DNA from 3 places in the Desulfovibrio ferrophilus genome. Region 3 is predicted to be linked to each of the others. Evidence: predicted binding sites of a transcription regulator. Region 3 holds the regulator's gene; each other region holds the start of a gene.
The links. Region 3 encodes sigma-54, which starts transcription at its own class of promoters, with help from an activator protein. Its sites were predicted from a motif close to CTGGCACGGNNNNTGCTT; they were not measured.
Positions count from the first base shown of each region.

Region 1: EL361_RS11005 (periplasmic heavy metal sensor) is a predicted target of sigma-54. The motif match lies at 1,093-1,110, and genes of this name have one in related genera.
Region 2: EL361_RS09325 (BMP family protein) is a predicted target of sigma-54. The motif match lies at 1,144-1,161, and genes of this name have one in related genera.

Region 1 is NZ_AP017378.1:2,364,247-2,366,519, forward strand. It holds gene EL361_RS11000 (two-component system sensor histidine kinase NtrB) at 1-415, opposite strand, end outside; gene EL361_RS11005 (periplasmic heavy metal sensor) at 535-1,047, opposite strand; gene EL361_RS11010 (MFS transporter) at 1,332-2,273, shown strand, end outside.
Region 2 is NZ_AP017378.1:1,992,225-1,994,497, forward strand. It holds gene feoB (ferrous iron transport protein B) at 1-950, shown strand, start outside; gene EL361_RS09325 (BMP family protein) at 1,267-2,265, shown strand.
Region 3 is NZ_AP017378.1:911,718-913,990, forward strand. It holds gene lptB (LPS export ABC transporter ATP-binding protein) at 1-455, shown strand, start outside; gene rpoN (RNA polymerase factor sigma-54) at 668-2,125, shown strand; gene hpf (ribosome hibernation-promoting factor, HPF/YfiA family) at 2,226-2,273, shown strand, end outside.

The DNA.
Region 1 (2,273 bases), 1.5 Mb from region 3:
GCAGAGCACGCCATCCCGATACCGGGAGCAAGGGGATTGTCCGCCCGTCGGCCTGAACGCCGATGATCAACGAAGAATCCTGAGCATAGAAGGCAATGAAGGCGACATCACTTTGGGCCACCAGTTCATCGAACATTTCCACGAGGCGGGGCTTCAGATCAACGGTTGGACGGGCCATCCGGCCACGCCCTCCCATGAAACCACCGGGCATGTGAATCCTCAGCTCGCGCATCAGCGAGGCCTCGATCCCGCGCAGGATGGACTGCGAAGCCAGGAACATGTGTTCCTCGACGGTCTCGCGCTGGCGACGCAGGTTCTGGAAGGTCAGAAAGGACAAGCCAAGGCCAAGAACCATCAGCGCCAGTGCGGCGGTCAGCAAAAAGCTTCTGTCTTTGACTCTCAGGCCGATGTCCATGGTCGTAAGGCTCCTGTGTCGCGGCGGTCTTTTATATAAATGGTCCCGGGGCCCCGCCTGCCGCAGACGGGACCCCGGGTATACCTATTGAGGCGAGGGGATGGATGAGACCTTATATATTAACCATTGGCTCCGGGGCAGTTGGGGGCACCACCACAGGGGCCGCTGCCATCCTGCGGGCCGCTACGCTGACCATAGCCGGGGCAATTGCCCTTGGCCTGACCGCAGCCACCGCGTCCGCCGCGACCATAGTTCTGGATACCCAACTCCTTAAGCTGCTTGCGGAACTCCACACGCTGCTCGAACATCCGACCCTTCAAGTCCACAAGACGCTTGGTCACTTCGTCGACCTTGGCCGCGTCGGCATCCTTGGCAGCCAGCAGAGCCTCGAGCTCCATATGCTTGGCGTACACTTCCTGACGCAGGGACTGAGTCTTGGAGAAATACTCCTTCTGAAGGATATCCAGCTTCTCCTGCTGTTCGGGGGTCAGCGTTTGGGCGGGGCCGTATCCGCCGCATCCGCCGCGTCCGTTCCCGGGGCCCATTCCAGGGCCGTAAGCGAAGGCCATGGCGGAGAGGGACAGGACCGCCACGGTCGCGATTACGATACTCAATGTTTTACGGTTCATCATGTGCTCCTTGTCATTGCGTTGCATTCAACGTGGATGCCTCTCATTAAGCACATGCCGTGCCAAAAACTCATACCCTGTAAAACCAGCATATTGGCGAAAAAATGAAGGACAAGCCCCTGCTTTGTGCAATATACAACACACCATACTTTGCACATAAGTGCAACATAGTGCACAGAAGCACACGTCTGCACATCAATGACAGGCGGCCCCATTATTGCCTCCAGCAGCGTTCAGAGGTACAAGCGTCGCTCCTGCCTTATCCTTATATAGCCCGGACAACGAGCATGCCCACCTTGCCCACTACCGACGAATCGTCCACTTTGCCCCTGCGTGGCGCGTTGCCCTATCTCCTGATATTCGCCGGGCTGTTCTTCGTGAATTTCGCCTCGCGGGTCATCCTCGGGCCATTCCTGCCCATGATCGAAATCGAGTTCGGCATCAGCCACACCCAGGCGGGAGGCCTGTTCCTGCCCATCTCCCTGGGCATGAGCATCTCCATGGTCCTGTCCAGCATCGCGGCACGCCTGTTGCGCCACCGCGGGGCCATCCTGCTCTCCACATTTGCCATAGGTCTGACCATGATTGCGGTCTCCCGTGCGCCGAACATGCCGTTGTTGCGGCTGTACCTGCTGCTGATGGGCATGGCCGGGGGTCTGTACTTCCCCTCTGCCATTTCGGCCATCACCAGCATTCTGGAGCACCGTCACTGGGGCAAGGGATTGGCTGTGCACGAGCTGGCCCCCAATGCAGCGTTCATAGTCATCCCGGCGCTGGGTGCCATACTGGCGGAGGTCGTATCCTGGAGAACCGTCTTTGCGGGATTCGGCGTGCTGGGCCTGTGCATGGGGGTGTTGTTCATCATCAAGGGACGCGGAGGCGAACAGCGGGGGCAGACGCCCAGTCCTGCCATGATCTTTCAGGAAGTCCTTTTGCGACCGGCATTCTGGGGGCTGGCACTGCTCTTTTCACTGGCCATTGCAGCCAGCTTCGGCCCTTACAGCATGCTTTCCCTGTACCTCATCGACGAGGTCCACATGGATGTGGAACGGGCCAATATGGTGCTCATGGCCTCGCGCATGGCGGGACCGCTGGTGGCATTGACATCGGGAATCATTGTGGATCGCATCGGCGCTCGCGCCACGGCGGCCCTGTCCCTGGGGCTGACGGGCACACTCACGGCCTGTCTGGGGCTCTTTTCTGACTGGGGCCTCATTGCCGCAGCCATC
Region 2 (2,273 bases), 1.1 Mb from region 3:
CGGGTGGCTGCGCCGTGCCCGGTGTCATGGCCGCACGCACCCTGCGCAGCCCGCGCGAGAAGCTGGCGACCATCCTGACCGCTCCATTCATGGCCTGCGGTGCCAAGGTACCTGTCTTCATCCTGCTCATTGCCGCCTTCTTCCCCGAAAGCGGAGGGAACGCCCTGTTCATGATTACCCTCGGTGCCTGGGCCGTGGCCCTGCTCGTGGCCAAGGGCCTGCGCATGACTTGCATCAAGGGCGAGGCAACCCCCTTCCTGATGGAGCTGCCGCCGTACCGCATCCCCACCCTGCGTGGCGTGCTGATCCACACCTGGGAACGCGGCTGGCAGTATGTAAAAAAGGCCGGTACCGTGATTCTGGCCATCTCCATTCTGCTCTGGGCTGCCATGACCTTCCCGGGACTTCCCGATCAGCAGGCCGAGCAGTTCGAAACGCAACGTCAGGCCGTTCACACGGAAATGAACCTGGCTCAGCAAAACGGTGCCTCCGAGGGAGCACTGGCAACCTTTAATGACCACTTGTCCGACGTGGACAACGCCGAGGCCGAGGCAGCGCTCAAGAACTCGCTGGCAGGACGCCTGGGCACCACTCTGGAAGGCATTACCAAGTACGCAGGCTTTGACTGGCGCACCAACATTGCGCTGGTGGGTGGTTTCGCCGCCAAGGAAGTCATCGTCTCCACCTTGGGCACATCCTATTCTCTGGGCGAGGTTGATCCCGAGGAATCCGAAGGCCTGTCCTCAAGGCTGGCCGCCGATCCTGGGTTCTCATCCTGGAGCGCCATCGCGCTGATCATCTTCACCCTGCTCTATGCGCCCTGCTTTGTGGCCGTGGTCGCCATGGCCAAGGAAAGCTCCTGGAAATGGGCAGGCTTCTCCATGGTCTTCAACACAGTCCTGGCCTATGGGCTCTCCGTGGCGGTGTATCAGATCGGTTCGTCATTGTAACAATTCTCCCCTGCTTCCCATCACACTCCTGACCAAGAATCCCGTGCGATCTCCCGACGCACGGGATTCTCCCTTTTACAATATTGAAAATTCCAACCCGACCTGAGCAAGACAATTGACCTTTTTGTCAGCAAGACCAAAAAGTCCACACCGGCAACACCCCTAATATATTGATGATAAGCTGACACTTTCCCTGGCACGACAGTTGCTGTATTGATGCCTCAGTTTACATTGCATTGCTGTATATAATGGTGGTCAGTGGGGAGACCGAAAGGCCACCATCCCATCAATTTGTCAGCCCATGTGGAGGGGTGTGATGATCAAGTCCCGTCTGATCCGTTTCCTGTGTCTTGTTGCCGTAGCCACGGCGCTGCTTCTGCCCGGCACGGCCTTCGCCAAGAAGCTCAAAGTCGCTGGCATCTACACCCAGCCCATTCAGCAGAAATGGGATGCCTGCCTGCACAAGGCACTGGTCAAATACGCCGAGCAGGGCGCCATCGAGTACGTGTACTCCGAAAAAGTTTCCAATACCGATTACATCCGCGTGCTGCGCGAATACTCAGAAGCTGGCGTGAACCTGATCGTGGGCGAGGCCTTCGGCATCTCCCGTGATGTGCGCAAGGTTGCCGATGACTATCCCGAAGTGGCTTACCTGATGGGTGATTCCTTCGGCCCTCACGGCAAGAACATGTCCGTGTTCGACAACTACATCCACGAGCCCTGCTATCTGATGGGCATGATCGCGGGCAAGATGACCAAGTCCAACAAGATCGGCATGGTCGGCGGCTACCCCATCGGCGAAGTCAACCGTCTGTTCAATGCGTTCATGGCTGGAGCCAAGGCCACGAACCCGGCCGTACAATTCAAGGTTTCCTTCATCGGTTCCTGGTATGATCCGCCGAAGGCCAAGGAATTTGCCTACGCCCAGGTCGAGTCCGGTGTGGACGTGCTGTACGCCGAGCGTGCCGGTGTGGTCGATTCTGCCCGCGAAAAGGGCATCATCGCCTTCGGTAATGTCAACGACATGAACAAGGAAGAGAACGGCACCAACGTGGTCGTGACCTCCGCTCTGTGGAGCATGGATTCCGCCATCGGCCACGCCATCGAGCGTGTCGAAGCTGGCACCTTTGCTGCCGAGGACTACAAGGAGTGGACCATGATGGCCAAGGGTGGATCTTCCCTGTCCCCCTACTACGAGTTCGACGCCAAAATCCCCGCTGAAGTAAAGGCCGAAGTTGCCAAGACCGCTGCCGCCATCAAGGCCGGTTCCTTCACCGTCGAGATCAACGACAACGAACCCAAGTCCACCTTCTAGGCACTGAA
Region 3 (2,273 bases):
TCCGCAAGCTCTCGGTGCGTCAGAACCTGGAGATCATCCTGGAGCACACGGGCCTGTCTCATAAGGAACAAAGGGCCAAGGCCGATCATCTGCTGAATGAATTGGGCATCACCAAATTGGCCGATCAGAAGGCCATGCATCTTTCCGGTGGCGAGCGCCGTCGCTTGGAGATCGCTCGGGCGTTGATCCTTGATCCCAAGTTCATGCTGCTGGATGAGCCCTTTGCCGGTATTGATCCCATTGCCGTGGATGATATCCAGGGGATCGTGCGTGGTCTGAAGGAAAAGGGCATTGGCGTTCTGATATCCGACCACAATGTGCGCGAGACTTTGCGCATCTGTGATCGGGCCTATCTGGTCTATGAAGGGCGGATCATTCTGTCGGGTACTCCCCAGGAAATTATAGATGATCCAAAGGCCAGAAGAGTGTATCTTGGCGAAGGTTTCTGTCTTTAACAGCCTGTCCTAATAGATCTTTCTCCCTATACAAAAACCTTGCCATTTCTATTGCAAGGCTATCGTGTCTGTGGCATTGTCTTGATGCGCTCTAAATGGGCGTGCCAGGAGGAATGCCACTTTTTTTGTTATGGATAACGGTGCATTGCCATAGATCTCACCGGTATTGACCGGATTCTCGACCTCTCTACCCTCCAACAAGCGATTATATTATGGGATTGGAACTCAGGCAGCAGCTCAAACTTTCACAGCAGTTGGTCATGACGCCACAGCTGCAGCAAGCGATCAAGCTGTTGCAACTGTCACGTTTTGAATTGTTGGACATGGTCCAGCAGGAGTTGCTTGAGAATCCGCTGCTGGAGGAGAAGCCCGAGGAAGAGGCTGTGGAACGCCCTGCAGAGGAGCAGGCCGCACCGACCAAGGAAGAGACTTACAACGACGAATCCGTTGAACAGGACCTGGCCAAGACGGCTGAGTGGGAAAGCTATCTGGGCGAGTTTTCATCCACGGCCAAGCAGGCGGTGGGACGTGAGTACGAGACACCGGAAGAGGGCATGTCCTTTGAGGCCCGTCTGTCTGCCAAGCCTTCCCTTGAGAGTCACCTTGATTGGCAGCTCAGGCTTTCCGGTGCCTCTGAGCTGGATGTTCAAATTGGTGAGCAGATTATCGGTAATCTCGATGGGCTTGGGTATCTGAGAGCCACTGCCGAAGAAATTGCAGATCAGTTGGAGCATATGCCTGTGTCTGTGCAGGCGACCTCTGCCGAGGTGGAGTCCGTTATTCTGCGCATGCAGCGTTTTGACCCCTTGGGTGTTGCCGCACGCGATCCGCGTGAATGCCTACTGGTGCAGCTGGATGCCTATAATATGGATGACCCCATTCTTGTCTCGCTGGTTTCCGAGCATCTTGAGGATCTGGAGAAGCGCCGCTACAAGCCTATTGCCCGCAAATTCAAGATTTCAATGGAAGAACTCAAGGAATATCTGGATGTTATTCAGACCTTGGACCCCATGCCCGGATCGTCTTTTGCCGGGAGCGAGCCGCAGTATGTGAGCCCGGACGTGTTCGTCTACGAATACGATGGTGAATTCGTTATCGTCCTGAATGAAGAAGGACTCCCCCGATTGCAGGTCAGCCCCTATTATGTGGATTCCGTCAAGACCACAAACTCCAAAGATAAAGAATACATGCAGGACAGGATGCGTTCTGCAGTCTGGCTGATGAAGAGCCTGTATCAGCGCCAGCGGACGCTCTACAAGGTCATGGAGAGTATCGTCAGGTTTCAGGAAGAGTTTTTCCGCCACGGGGTGAAGAAACTGAAGCCGCTGATCCTGAAGGATGTTGCGGACGATATAGAGATGCATGAATCCACCATCAGTCGCATCACCACCAGCAAGTACGTCTCTACTCCTCACGGTGTGCACGAGCTTAAATTTTTCTTCAATAGTGCTTTGGGGTTGGATGATGGCTCTCAGGTGGGTAGCGAATCCGTCAAGGCCATGATCAAGGGCTATATCGGAAGCGAAAATCCCCGCAAGCCCTTGTCAGACGAGAAAATCGCCGAAATGCTCAAAGGCGAACTTCAGGTCAACATTGCCCGCCGTACGGTTGCCAAGTATCGGAGTGCGTTGGGCATTCTTTCCTCGTCCAAGCGCAAGCAGATTTTTTAGCGGGCACAATGGTGCAAAGCCCTTTATTTTGCGTTGGATTCATCCTACACTGGAAGTGACTGGGATTCCCGGTTCCACAGCTTAAGTTAGGAGGACGCCTATGCAAATCAAGTACAACTTCAAGAACTTTGAACCGTCCGACCATCTG